Regions from separate parts of the Caballeronia sp. LZ043 genome, predicted to be linked through region 2. Evidence: riboswitches for the same ligand, from Rfam matches in the RefSeq annotation. Region 2 holds a riboswitch; the other holds the start of a gene.

Region 1 (5,415 bases), on a different contig from region 2:
TCATCTCGGTACTGGAACTGGCGACCGGCGAAAAGCTCGGCAACGACGAGCGTCTGCGCGCCGTGGCCATGCTCGAATCGCAGTTCGGCGCGGGCCGCCCGCGCACGCTGAAGGAGGCGGTGCGCATCTGCGCCGCGGCCATCGATTCGTCGACACTCCAGCGTATGGCGCGCGGCGCGAAGGCCTGACAGGAAGTTCTGACAAGCGCCTGTCGGCGAAGCGCGTTTTTTCATACGTGTGTAAAACGCGCGTGCTCCGGGCGCGAACGGACGGCTGAATGGACCGGTCGTTCGCCGGACCTCACTTGACCGTCTGGATCACTTCGAAGCCTTCGAACTCCGGATGTCCGAGGTAAAGCTGGCGCGTTTCCCCGCCCGCATTGCGGTGCGCGGCGCGGAACGCGTCGGAACGCGTCCAGTCGTCGAAGGACTCTCGGTTTGCCCAGATGGTGTGGCTCGAATAGAGCACATGGTCGTCCTTCGTGGGTCCCTTCAGCAGATGAAACTCCACGAAGCCCGGCACGTCCTTGAGATAGGTGTCGCGGCTGGTCCAGAGGCGTTCGAAATCGGCTTCGGCGCCGGGTACGATCTTGAAGCGGTTCATGGCGATATACATGTCGATGCAGTTCCTTTGTGGCAAGCGCGGTCAGACAACAAAAAATACTAGTCGCGTCCAAGTTCGACGATGGCATTGAACCCGCCGAAAAACATCCGTTGCGCATCGAAGGGCGGCTCGCCGGTTTCCATCATGGCCTTGAGGCGCGGGTCTTCCATCACCTTCGCATTGACGCGGTCGCGTTCCTCGCGCGACGCATAGACGATATACGAGAACACCACGGTCTCGCCTTCCTTCATCTGCACGCTCTGCGGGAAGGAGGTGAGCTTGCCGGGCTTCACGTCATCAGCGACAGCTTCCACGAACTGCAGCGCGCCGTGCTCCATCCAGATCTTGCCGGCCGCTTCGGCCATGGCCCGGTAGGCTTCGATCTTGTCGGACGGCACGGGTACGACGAATCCATCCACGTAATGCGCCATGTGTATCTCCTGAGCGGTTTGATAGCGGGCTCGCGCAATCGCTGCGCTGCATGCTTGGAGCGTCCTGCACGCGCTGAAGTTCAGGCCGGCGGGGGCAGGCTCACCGTCCAGTCCTGTGCGCTTCGACTGCGGGTCAGGACGGTGATGGAGCACGGCGCGAAGTTCATCGCATAGACGGAGGTCAGCGGCTTGCGCTGCGCATGCGCGACGGCCACCTTTACGACGATGCCATGCGTCACCACGATACAGCGCTCGCCGCGCATCTCGCGTTCGATCCGGTCGAGACCTTCGACCACGCGCACAGCCAGCATCCCGATGCTTTCGCCACCGTGCGGACGCGCCCGCGGATCGGTTAGCCATGCCCTGAGTTGCGCGGCTTCGCCATCGGCGAGTTCGCGGATGGAACGTCCGCGCCAACTGCCATAGTCGATGTCGTCGAAGGCGGCATCGATGTCGACATCAGGCGCGATGCACGCCGCCATCTCGCGCGCCGCGCGGGCCGGGCTGGAGATCACGCGCGCGGTGTCATCGGCGGGCAAGGGCGCGTGCGGGGTGTCATCGGCGGGTTCGTCGCCGACAGGAAAGCGGCCGGTTTTCATCGCGCGCGTGGCGGGGTGGCAGAGGAGAACGAGTTCCAAGGCAATCGGCGGTTCTGAGGTTATCGTTTTACTTTGCGGGCAATCGTCATAGAATGGCAAGCCTGCAGTGCGAGGAAGCCGGTGCAAACCCGGCACGGTCGCGCCACTGTAAGCGGTCCGTCAGCGCCATGAGGCGCGCCGCGAGTCAGACCCCGCTGCATGCTCTTCGTCAATCGGGACGCGCCTATCCCTGGAGAAACACCATGAATGCTTCCAACGCGCCGGGCTTTGCCGCACCGGTTTCCCCTTCCTTCGACGCACCCGTGCCGCTGCCGGTGCGCGAAGTCCTGCCCTGGGCCGTGTTCATCGGCCTGATCCTGCTGATCGCGATTTATTTCGTCGGCGCCGAACAAGGCGCGACGTCGATCTTCTCGGGCATGTACATCCACGAATTCGTTCACGACGGCCGGCATCTGCTCGGCTTTCCCTGCCACTGAGGGCGCAGCATGATTCGCACCCTGCTGATACGCGGCATGCTCGCGGGACTGGTCGCGGGCCTCATCGGCTTCGGCTTCGCGCGTGGCTTCGGCGAACCTTCGGTGGCGCAGGCCATCGCCTTCGAAGAGCAGCATGAGCATGCGGAGGCCGCGCCCGCACACGAGCACGGTCATGAAGCCGCCAATGCCTCCGCGAACGCGGACCAGAGCCACGATCACGGCGATGAAGAACTCGTCTCACGCGGCACCCAGGCGGGCCTCGGCTTGTTGACGGGCGTCGTCGTGTTCGGCACCGCGCTGGGCGGGATCTTCTCGCTCGTCTTCGCGTTTGCGTATGGCCGGCTCGGCGCGTTGCACGCGCGGGGCACGTCGGCGCTGCTGGCCTTGTTCGGCTTCGTGAGCGTGGCCATCGTGCCGTTCCTCAAGTACCCGCCCAATCCGCCTGCCGTGGGCAATGCCGCGACGATCGGACCGCGCACCGCGCTGTTCTTCACCATGGTGGCGATTTCGATTGCGGCCATGGTGTGGGCCGTGCGCTGGCAGCGGCGTCTGACGGCACGGCAAGGCGCGTGGAACGCAACGCTCGTCGCCGCGCTCGCTTACGTGGTCGTGATCGTGATTGCGCAGGTCGCGCTGCCGCACGTCGATGAAGTGCCCGAAGGCTTCTCGGCGTCCTTGCTGTGGAACTTCCGCGTGACCGCCATCGGTATTCAAGCGCTGATCTGGACGACGCTCGGGCTTTTGTTCGGTGCGCTGGCCGCGCGTGAACTCGAACGGCCGCCAGTGCGGAGAATGGCTGCGGCCTGAATCGTCAAATCGCCTGTACTGACATGACGAAGCCCGCGTTCCGTGAGGAGCGCGGGCTTTTTTGCTTAACGACGTTGTGCCGCGCGGCGGGCCAGCAGTTCATCGAAGAGCGCGCGCTTCGCGTCATCATCGAGCGAACGGAAGGTCTTGATCTCCTGGCGGCTTCTGAAACAGCCGAGGCACAGGCCGGTATCGGCGTCGAGCTTGCAGACGTTCGTACAGGGCGAGCCGACCGGTTCCTGCGTCATGGCGCGCTCGATGGTGAAGGCCAGGTCCAGCGGTGCTTGAGTGTCTTGCGTCATGAGAGCGAGGCGCCGCGAAACAGCGCGGCAGTTGCGGCCGGGTTCGACGGCCAGTAAGCGTGCATGTAGGTGGCCGTCACCGGTCCATGCCGATAGAGGGCTTCACCCTCGGCGCCCGTGGTCGCGTGTGCGGCCTTGAGCACGGGTTGCAGCGGGGTGTCGAGCGTCGAGTAGTGGAACGTGTGGCCCGTCATCGCGCCGTGCGCGGTGTCGATGCGCTGCATCGCGAGGCGCGACAGCTTGCGCTGCATGAAGGCCGCGCCGGGCAGGATGCCGAGCATTGCGTGCTGCGCGCCGTCGAGGACCGTGAGCGACTCGACGAGATACAGCATGCCGCCGCATTCCGCGACGACCGGCTTCGCTTGTTCGACATGCGCATCGATCGATGCACGCGTGCGCCGGTTGCCGGCCAGCGTGGCCGCGTGCAGTTCCGGATAGCCGCCGGGAAGGTAGAGCGCATCGGCAGCGGCGGGCACGGGTTCGTCGGCGAGCGGAGAGAAGCGCTCGATGCGCGCGCCCATCGCGGTCAGCAGATCCAGATTCGCCGGATAGATGAACGAGAACGCGGCGTCGTGCGCGACGGCGATGCGCACGCCTTCGAGAAGGCGCGGCGGCTCGGGCAGGGTCGCGTCGTCGAACTGCACGGGCGGCGGCAGGTCGCACAGCGAGGTCTGTGCGATGGCGTCGGCGGCGCGGTCGAGGCGTGCATCGAGGTCCGCGACTTCAGCGGGCTGCGTCAGACCGAGGTGCCGTTCGGGCAGCGCGATATCGTCGGCATTGGACAGATGCCCGCAGTAAAGCAGCCCTGCGGGAATGGTCTCGGACAACATCTGCGCATGGCGCGGCGACGCCACGCGATTGGCGAGCACGCCGTGGAACGGCACATCCTCGCGATAGCGCGCGAGTCCGAATGCGATGGCGCCGAAGGTCTGCGCCATGCCGTGTGCGCCGATCACCGCGAGCACCGGTACCTTGAATGCGGCGGCGAGGTCGGCGCTGCTCGGCGTGCCGTCGAACAGGCCCATCACGCCTTCGATCAGGATCAGATCGGCCTCGCGCGCCGCCTGGGCGAGCAGCGCGCGGCATGCGTCGAGGCCCACCATCGACAGATGCAATGAATACACGGGCGCGCCGCACGCGCGTTCGAGGATCATCGGATCGAGAAAGTCCGGGCCGGTCTTGAAGACGCGCACCTTCAGTCCGCGACGCGCGTGGTGGCGCGCCAGCGCGGCAGTGACCGTGGTCTTGCCCTGATGCGATGCACTCGCGCTGATGAAGAGGGCGGGACAGAGCGGCATCGCGTTCAGAACTCCACGCCGCGTTGCGCCTTCACGCCCTGCTCACGATACGGATGCTTGACGATCCGCATCTCGGTGACGAGATCGGCCAGTTCAACGAGGGCATCCGGTGCATGGCGTCCCGTCACGACGACATGCAGCATCGCGGGACGCGCCTTCAGCACGTCGAGCACTTCATCGAGCGGCAGGTACTCGTACTTCAGCACGGTGTTCAGTTCGTCGAGCACCACCATCTGGTAGTCACCGCTCTCGATCATCCGGCGCGCCTCGTTCCAGCCGCGCCGCGCGGTGGCGATGTCGGCCTCGCGGTCCTGCGTGTTCCAGGTGTAGCCGTCGCCCATCGTGACGAAATCGCAGTTGGCGATGGCGCCGAGGAAATCGCGCTCCGACGTATGCAGCGCGCCCTTGATGAACTGCACGACGCCGAGTTTCATGCCATGTCCGAGCACGCGTACCGCCATGCCGAACGCAGCGGTGGTCTTGCCCTTGCCGTTGCCGGTGTTCACGATCAGCAGGCCTTTCTCGTGATCCGCAGCGGCCTGCTTTTTCTCGTGGCCTTCCTTGCGCCGCTGGGTCATGCGCAGATGCGCTTCGGTATCTTTCTGCATGGGATGAGTGACGTTCCCGATCGGTCCGCTGCTCGTGGGCTCAGCGCGGAAACCCAAGCCGGACAGAGGCCTGAGGGTTGATGTAGTTGGAATGCGCCGCGAAGTCACACGAACGTTGCAGAACGTCGTGCTTGTCTCGGTGCTTGTTTGAGCCTTATAAGCACCGACTTCGCGGATAGCATGGAAGCCATCGCGAAGCGCGGGACGCAGAGCGGCACAGTTTACACCGCGCCGGTCAGGTTGAAGAGGGCTTGCAAGCTTGTCCATGGCGCAGGCAAGACGTTCGGCTTT
Region 2 (7,511 bases):
CGCCCGCGCACGCCGGACCCGCTAGTCACGCGTTCCAGCGCACCAGCAGCCACTGTCCGCGCACGCGCCTGAACCATGCGATGCCGTTGAAATCGAGCGGCCATTGCAGCGCGTGCTCATTCGCGATGCCCAGCACGTGCGCCGCCAGCAGCCGCATCACGCCCGCATGCGCGACGACGTGCACCGTCTGCTCGTCGGCGCAGGTGTCGTCGAACCACGCGATCACGCGGCGCGCGAACTGCACCAGGTTCTCGCCGCCATGTGGACGCGCATGCTCGATGTCGGCCGCCCAGGCATCGATGAGCGCGCGCTCGATGCCGTCCCACGCACGCCCTTCCCACGCGCCGAAGTTCATCTCGGCGAGGCGAGGATCGAGATGGACCGGGCCATCCGGCAAAAGCGCACGGGCGAGCGATGCGCAGCGAAGCAACGGACTGGCATGCCAGCCCGCTACGCAGCCAGGCACCTTCAGCGCCTGCATGCGCGCCGCCAAGTCGAGGGCCGACTCAGCGACGTCGCGCAGCAAGGGCACATCCGTCTGCCCGTAGCAGACGCCTGCTTCAATGGCCACTTCCGGATGGCGGATCAGAACGAGATCCATGCGAGCCCGACGAGATAGATCGTGATTTCGAACACTTGCTGCGCGAAGCCGAGGCAGTCGCCCGTATAGCCGCCGATGCGCCGCACGAAGTACCGGCCGACCAGCCAGCGCAGCACGCACAGCACGGCAATCGTCACGCCCGCCAGCTTCCAGTCCAGCGCGAACAGCCAGGGCACGCCGAACAGCAGCGCCCAGCCGAACGATGCCCGACTCATGCGCTGCGCGACCGGCCGGGCCTTGCCTTCGGCGCGCACGTAGTCGAGGGTGACGAGATAACTGATCGCAAAGGCGCGGCTCGCGGCGTGCGCGCCGATCATCGTCCATGCGACGCGATACGGCGGCAACGCGGCCAATGCCTGCCACTTGAGCGCCAGCGCGATCACGAGCGCGATCGCCCCAAAAGCGCCGATGCGCGAATCGTGCATGATGCGCAGCGCATCGTCCTTCGTGTACGCGCCGCCGAAGGCATCGACGCAATCGGCCAAGCCGTCTTCGTGGAATGCGCCGGTCAGCACGAGCGTTGCGGCCATCGACAGGAGCACGGCGACGCCCGCCGGAAACACCCGCCATGCGGCCAGCCAGACCAGCGCCGCAACGGCGCCTACCAGCACGCCCACCAGCGGAAAATAGCGCGCCGCCGCGTTCAGATAGTCGCGCTCGAAACCGACCCAGCGCGGCACCGGCACGCGCGTGAAGTAGCCGAGCGCGGTGAAGAAGTAGCGCAGTTCGTCGAGCGGGCGCGGCATCTCAGCCGGCCTGATCCGACACGCCCGCCGACTCGAAGCTCGCCATTTCATCGAGGAAGGCGACGGCCGCGCGCAACACCGGCAGCGCGAGCGCCGCGCCGGTGCCTTCGCCCAGACGCAGGTCGAGTTGCAGCAGCGGCGCAGCCCCGAGATGCGCGAGCATGCGCCGATGACCGGTCTCGTCCGATGCATGCGCGAACACGCAGTAGTCGAGCACCTCCGGCGCGAGCGTCGCGGCGACCAGCAGCGCCGACGTCGCGATGAAGCCATCGACGAGGATCGTCATGCCCGCACGCGCGCCTTCGAGACACGCGCCGGTCATCATCGCGATCTCGAAGCCGCCGAAGGTCGCGAGGGTATCGACGGCATCGCCGGTATCGGCATGCAGCGCCAGCGCGCGGCCCAGCACCTCGCGCTTGTGCGCGAGACCGCGATCGTCGAGACCCGTGCCGCGGCCGACACAGTCGTCGATCGGCACGCCGCACAGGCGGCTCATCAGGCACGCCGCCGCCGACGTGTTCGCGATCCCCATCTCCCCGAAGCCGATCACGTTCGTGCCCAACGCCGCATGCCGGCGCACGCACGCCGCGCCGCGCGCGATGGCGTCCAGCGCGGTCGCGCGGGACATCGCGGGCTCGCGCGCGAAGTTGCGCGTGCCGGGGCCGAGCGACTCGCGTTCATAGCCCACGTCCGGACCTGCCTGCACAGCCGGAATCGGCGTCGCGACGCCCGCATCGACGATCTCCAGCGTCATGCCCACCGAGCGCGACAGCGCATTGATCGCCGCGCCGCCCGCCAGAAAATTCGCGACCATCTGCGCGGTCACTTCCTGCGGATACGAACTCACTCCCTCAGCGGCGATACCGTGATCGGCGGCAAACACGATCATCGCCGGACGCACGATGCGCGGCTTCGTCGTGCGCTGGATCAATCCCGTTTGCAGCGCGAGCGCTTCGAGCCGCCCGAGGCTGCCGCGCGGCTTGGTCTTCATGTCGATGACGCGGCGCAGTTCGGCTTCGAGCGAACGGTCGAGTGCGGGCGGGAGCGGGATGTCGTTGAGCGTGGACATCGATGTTCCTTCAGAAACGTGGGATGGAAGGCACGAGCGCCTCGTGATCGCCGTCGCGCAGCAGCGCCAACGGATAGCCGAACGCCGCGCTGGCGCGTTCCGGCGTGAGCACCTCGGCGACCGGGCCCGCACAGGCGTGGCCGCGGCCATCGAGCAGCAAGGCATGCGTCGCGAAGCGGCGCGCGAGATTCAGGTCATGGCACGAGAACACGACGGTGCGGGCGGGGCCGGTCGGCTGCGCGCCCGCCGCCGCGTGCAACGCATGCAGGCACGCGATCTGATGATGCAGGTCCAGATGCGCCAGGGGTTCGTCCAGCAGCAGCAGCGGCGCGTTCTGGCACAGCACGGCCGCGAGCGCGACCCGCTGCCGTTCGCCGCCCGACAGCGTGAGCACGTCGCGCGTCGCGAACGGCGCGAGGCCGAGCGCGTCGAGCGCCGCGTGCGCGGCGGCGCGATCGTCGGCGCTTTCCCAGCCCCAGCCGGTCAGATACGGAAAGCGGTTGAGCAGCACGGTGTCCAGCACACTGGCGCTGAAGGCGTCGTGGGTCGCCTGCGGCATCAGCGCGCGCACGCGTGCAAGCTCCGCGGCACGCCACGACGCAAGCGCGCGGCCATCGAGCGACACGCGGCCCGCCACCGGTGCGCTCAACCCGGCCAGCACGTGGATGAGCGTCGTCTTGCCCGCGCCGTTCGGGCCCGCGATGCACCACATCTCGCCGGGCACGAAGGTCTGCGTCAGGCCGTCGATCAATGTGCGCTCGCCGGCCCGCAGCGCGATGGCGTCGAGATGCAGGTTCATCGCGGTCTCCGCAGCAGCATCCAGAGGAACATCGGCACGCCGGCCAGCGCCGTCACCACGCCCACCGGCAACTGCGCGGGCGCGATCACGGTGCGCGCGGCGAGGTCGGCGGCCATCACCGCGAGACCGCCCGCCAGCGCGGCGGCGGGCATCAGCATGCGTTGATCGTTGCCGAACGCGAGCCGCAGCAGATGCGGCACGACCAGTCCGACGAAGCCGAGCGTGCCCGCCGTGGTCACGGCCGCCGCAGCCGCCAGCGATGCGACCAGGTAGGTACGCAGACGCAGCCGCGCCACCGGCACGCCAAGCGCCTGCGCGGCGCTGTCGCCGCGCAGCAGCACGTTCAGCTGCGGCGCTACGGGGAGAATCAGCAACAGCGCGAACACCAGCGCCAGCAGTGCGGGCCACGGCGTGGCGGCGCCGTCGAGATCGCCGGTCAGCCAGAAGATCATGCCGCGCAGGCGGTTTTCGGGCGCGACGCTCAGCATCAGCGTGATGAGCGCACCCCAGCCCGATGCAATCACGACGCCCGTCAGCAAGAGCCGCGGCGATGCGTCCTGCGTGCCGCGCCACAGATCACGGCGCGCCAGTCCAAGCACGAGGACGATCGATGCGAACGCGCCGGCGCAGGCGGCGAGATCGACGCCCCACCACGGCAAAGAGACCAGCATTGCCGCCAGCGCGAAGCTGGCCGCGCCGCCCGAGACGCCGAGCACGTAGGGTTCCGCCAGCGGGTTGCGCAGCAGCACCTGCAACAGCGCCCCGGCCAGCGCGAGCAGCGCGCCCGACGCAAAGCCCGCGAGGGCGCGCGGCAGGCGCAGCGTGAGCACGATGTCGTCGGCGATATCGGGCACGGCGGCGCGCGCATTGAAAAGCGCATGAGGCAGCGCATGAGGCAGCGCATGAGGCAGCGCATGAGGCAGCGCATGAAGCAGCGCCGCGAACGCGCGCGACGGCGGCAGCGCGACGCTGCCCAGCGCGAGCGAGGCGATCAGCACCGCGCACGCCGCGGCGGCGAGACAGGCCCAGATCGCGGCGGCGCGCGCGCCGTTCATGCCGCGCAACCGCTCAGGCGCGCGGCTCACGACGGATGCCAGCCCAGCGTGAGATAAACGCCGCGTCGCGGCGTGTTGTAGGCATACGCAAGCTCATAGTCCTTGTCGAAGAGATTGTCGACGCGCGCCGTGACGGTCCACGACTTCGAGATGTCATAGCGCGCCGACAGGTTCACGATGCCGTAGCCCGCCAGCGTCGAATCGTAATCGCTGCGCTGGCCGCTCACGAGCCACTCGCCGCCTACGCGCCAGCGCCCGATCGTGCGATGCGCGCTCAGCGTCGCGAAATGCCGCGCGCGTCGCGTCAGGTCCTGGTGATTCGTTTCATCGACGGGATTCTGGAACGTGACGCCCGCGCGCACATCCGTTCTGCCGACATGCCCCGCCCACGATCCCTCGATGCCCTGCACCTTCGCCCGCCCGACATTCTGCGCGGTGTAGTAGAAGCCGCCGTCGGACACGTAGTCGATCAGGTTCGAGTAGCGCGTCTGGAACAGCGTGACGCGCAATACCCCGAGTCCGCTCGACGCATACTGCAACGCCGCTTCGACCGAATGGCTGCGCTCCGGTTGAATCGACGGATTGCCGCTGAACGGATAGTAGAGATCGTCGAAGCTCGGCGCGCGGAACGAGGCCGCATAGCTCGCGCTCGCCTTCCAGTGCGCGTCGATGTTGTACGCGTAGCCGAGATAGTAGCTGTTCGCGCCGCCGAAATCGGAATACTGGTCGTGACGCAGGTTCGCCTGGAATTCGCTCGCGCCCAGATGGCCGACATAGCCCGCGAACACCGAGTTCACGTGGCGGTCGGGGGCGCTGAACTGATCGGAATCGAGCGTCTGGTCGAGGTGCTCGTAGCCGAAGAGGAACGTGTGCGCGTCGCTGATGCGGATGTCGTTCTGCCACGTGTACTGGCGGTTCTCGGAATTGAAGCGGCTCGTATAGACGCCGTTCTGCTCGATGTTCGCGCGGTCCTGGCCCTGCGCGATCGTGAAGTGCGTGGTCCAGTTGCCGGTGAGTTTGCCGTTGGCGAACACCGACGCCGAACGCACGCGGTTGTGCGATTCGTTGAGATCGGTCGGCTGGCCGTAGGCATCGTCGAAGCTGTTGATGCCGTTCGACTGCAGGAAGCGCACGCCCGCATCCCATTGCTCGTTGAACCTGTGGCGCAAGGTCGCAGCGACGCTCTCGTTCAAATAGCCGTTCGCGTTGGGATTCGCGCCGGGCGCGAGGTTCGGATCGATCGACGAAAAGCCGTCGGTCTTTTCGCGCGACACGTTCAGGCTGAAGGTGGTGCGCCCGTCCTGGTCCAGCGCGCCGTTCACGCCGGCGGACTGGCGCTGCGTGTGATAGCTGCCGAGCTCGGTTTCGAAGCTGAAGCGCGGCGGATGCGGCTCGCCCTCCTTCGTGAAGATCTGCACGACCCCGCCGATCGCGCTGGAACCATACAGCGCCGAGACATTGCCATTCACCACCTCGACGCGGCCGATCTGGTCGAGCATCACTTGCGACAGTTGCGCCGCGCCGAGCGATGCCGATTCGACCCGGACGCCGTCGATCAGCACGAGCGACTGCGACGACGATGCACCGCGAATGAAGAGTCCCGAGTTCGCGCCCGGTCCGCCGTTGCGCGTGACCTGCACGCCGGGCGCGAGCGCGATGAGGCCGAGTGCGTCGTCGGCGTTGCTGTCGGCAATGTCCTGTGCATCGAACAACGAGGTCTGCGGAATGGAATCGGCGAGCGGCTGCGCTGCACGCGTGGCAGTAATAACGACAGGCGCAAGCGTTTGCGAAGCGTCATCCGTGGCGGTGGTCGTCGCGGCTTGCGCGACGCCGGCGAGCGGCAGGAGAAAAGTGGCAGCGGCGAGGCCGCGACTGGAGAGGCCGTCCCGGACGGAGGCCCATGGCGATTGCATGACGAGTGTTCCCGTGGAGGATGAGCGCGGCCCCGCTCCCCGCGAGGTTCGATGCGCGACGAACGCGCCATGCCGTTCGGGATCATGCAGTGATCGTGCGATGACCGGCGGCAGGCGCGTGGCACTCTGGCCGGTATCCGGGCTGGCGACGCATCGTCCCGCCTTCCCGCGCATCATGCGCAGTGGCGTCGACACGTTTCTTGCAGAGGCCGACGAGCGGCCCGGCGTATGGATGGATCCATGCGCCCGCACTGCAAAAACGCGTATGAGACGACTTGCAACTTGCGTTGCGGTCGCTTACCGTTGCGGGGGCAGCACAGGTTGGCTCCGTCCTGTCTGGCCGCCGTTCACTTGTTCGGCTGCTTCGAGGACTTCGCTCCCTGTTTCCCGTTTGACTGCATGCGCGAGAGCCGCGCATGCGAGCACCAGAAGTGCGGCAAGTGTAGGAGCGCGGGTCGGGACCGTCAAGAAACGGCGAACCCTGGCGCGAAGGACAGCAGGCGGCGCGTGAAGATGCAAAGAACAAACGAACTCAGCGAGCGAGAATCAGCCTGACTGCATGCACGAGCAAATCAACGCTCGTGTTTTCTGCACACGAATGCATCGCGAGATGCGCGAGAACCCGGGGTTTGCGCGCAAGATCGCGTGCTGTTACGTCTCGAAACGAGACAATTATCGGTAGCTCCGTTGAACCGCGCTAAAATGCGAGGTCTTTAGAGGACGCAGCACATGCTCAACGAACTCGAATCACTGTCAGGAAACATCGGCCGGCTGATCCAGATCAGCGAGCGCCACAATCAGGCGCGTGCCGCGCTGCAAGAACAACTCGAGCAACTGCGCACCGAGTACGCCAATCTCCAGGCCGACCTCGCGCAAGTCCGCGAAGAACGCGACACGCTGCAGTCCGAACGCGATTCCCTCTCCGCCAAGATCGACGACGCGCAGGTCCGCCTCAACGCGATCCTCGAAAAGCTGCCGCGAGCAAAGTCCGCGCAGCACGGCGAAGCCGACAATCAACTCGATCTCCTCGAAGCCGATTCGCCGGAAGCGCATGAACATGCCCATGCGTCCGAAGCGGAATTGCACGGCGAGCATCATCAAGGAGAGAAGGCATGACGACCACGCAAATCGAAGTCTCCATTCTCGGGCAGCCCTATCGCCTCGCCTGCTCGCCTGAGACGGAAGGTGCGTTGCGCGAAGCCGTCGCACGCGTCGATGCCGAGATGAACAAGGTGCGCAACGCGAGCAACGTGCGCGGCACGGATCGCATCGCGGTGATGGCGGCGTTGTCGCTGGCGTCGGAATTGCTCAAGCTGCAGGACAGCGTG

The links. Region 2 has a riboswitch for cobalamin ahead of QCE64_RS03070 (TonB-dependent receptor domain-containing protein). Riboswitches for the same ligand answer to the same signal wherever they lie in the genome.
Region 1: another riboswitch for cobalamin. It lies ahead of QCE64_RS31810 (CbtB-domain containing protein); the one in region 2 lies ahead of QCE64_RS03070 (TonB-dependent receptor domain-containing protein).

What each region holds. Positions count from the first base shown of each region.
Region 1 is NZ_JARUXT010000004.1:931,546-936,960, reverse strand. Features, by position in the region: gene QCE64_RS31830 (hypothetical protein) at 1-188, shown strand, start outside; gene QCE64_RS31825 (antibiotic biosynthesis monooxygenase) at 301-615, opposite strand; gene QCE64_RS31820 (DUF1428 domain-containing protein) at 663-1,034, opposite strand; gene QCE64_RS31815 (histidine phosphatase family protein) at 1,115-1,672, opposite strand; cobalamin riboswitch at 1,721-1,847, shown strand; gene QCE64_RS31810 (CbtB-domain containing protein) at 1,876-2,109, shown strand; gene QCE64_RS31805 (CbtA family protein) at 2,119-2,916, shown strand; gene QCE64_RS31800 (DUF1289 domain-containing protein) at 2,982-3,218, opposite strand; gene QCE64_RS31795 (cobyrinate a,c-diamide synthase) at 3,215-4,516, opposite strand; gene cobO (cob(I)yrinic acid a,c-diamide adenosyltransferase) at 4,522-5,124, opposite strand.
Region 2 is NZ_JARUXT010000001.1:668,184-675,694, reverse strand. Features, by position in the region: gene QCE64_RS03100 (cobalamin-binding protein) at 1-25, shown strand, start outside; gene cobC (alpha-ribazole phosphatase family protein) at 26-601, opposite strand; gene QCE64_RS03090 (adenosylcobinamide-GDP ribazoletransferase) at 586-1,347, opposite strand; gene cobT (nicotinate-nucleotide--dimethylbenzimidazole phosphoribosyltransferase) at 1,349-2,416, opposite strand; gene QCE64_RS03080 (ABC transporter ATP-binding protein) at 2,427-3,215, opposite strand; gene QCE64_RS03075 (FecCD family ABC transporter permease) at 3,212-4,300, opposite strand; gene QCE64_RS03070 (TonB-dependent receptor domain-containing protein) at 4,297-6,183, opposite strand; cobalamin riboswitch at 6,294-6,628, opposite strand; gene QCE64_RS03065 (ATPase) at 6,913-7,299, shown strand; gene QCE64_RS03060 (cell division protein ZapA) at 7,296-7,511, shown strand, end outside.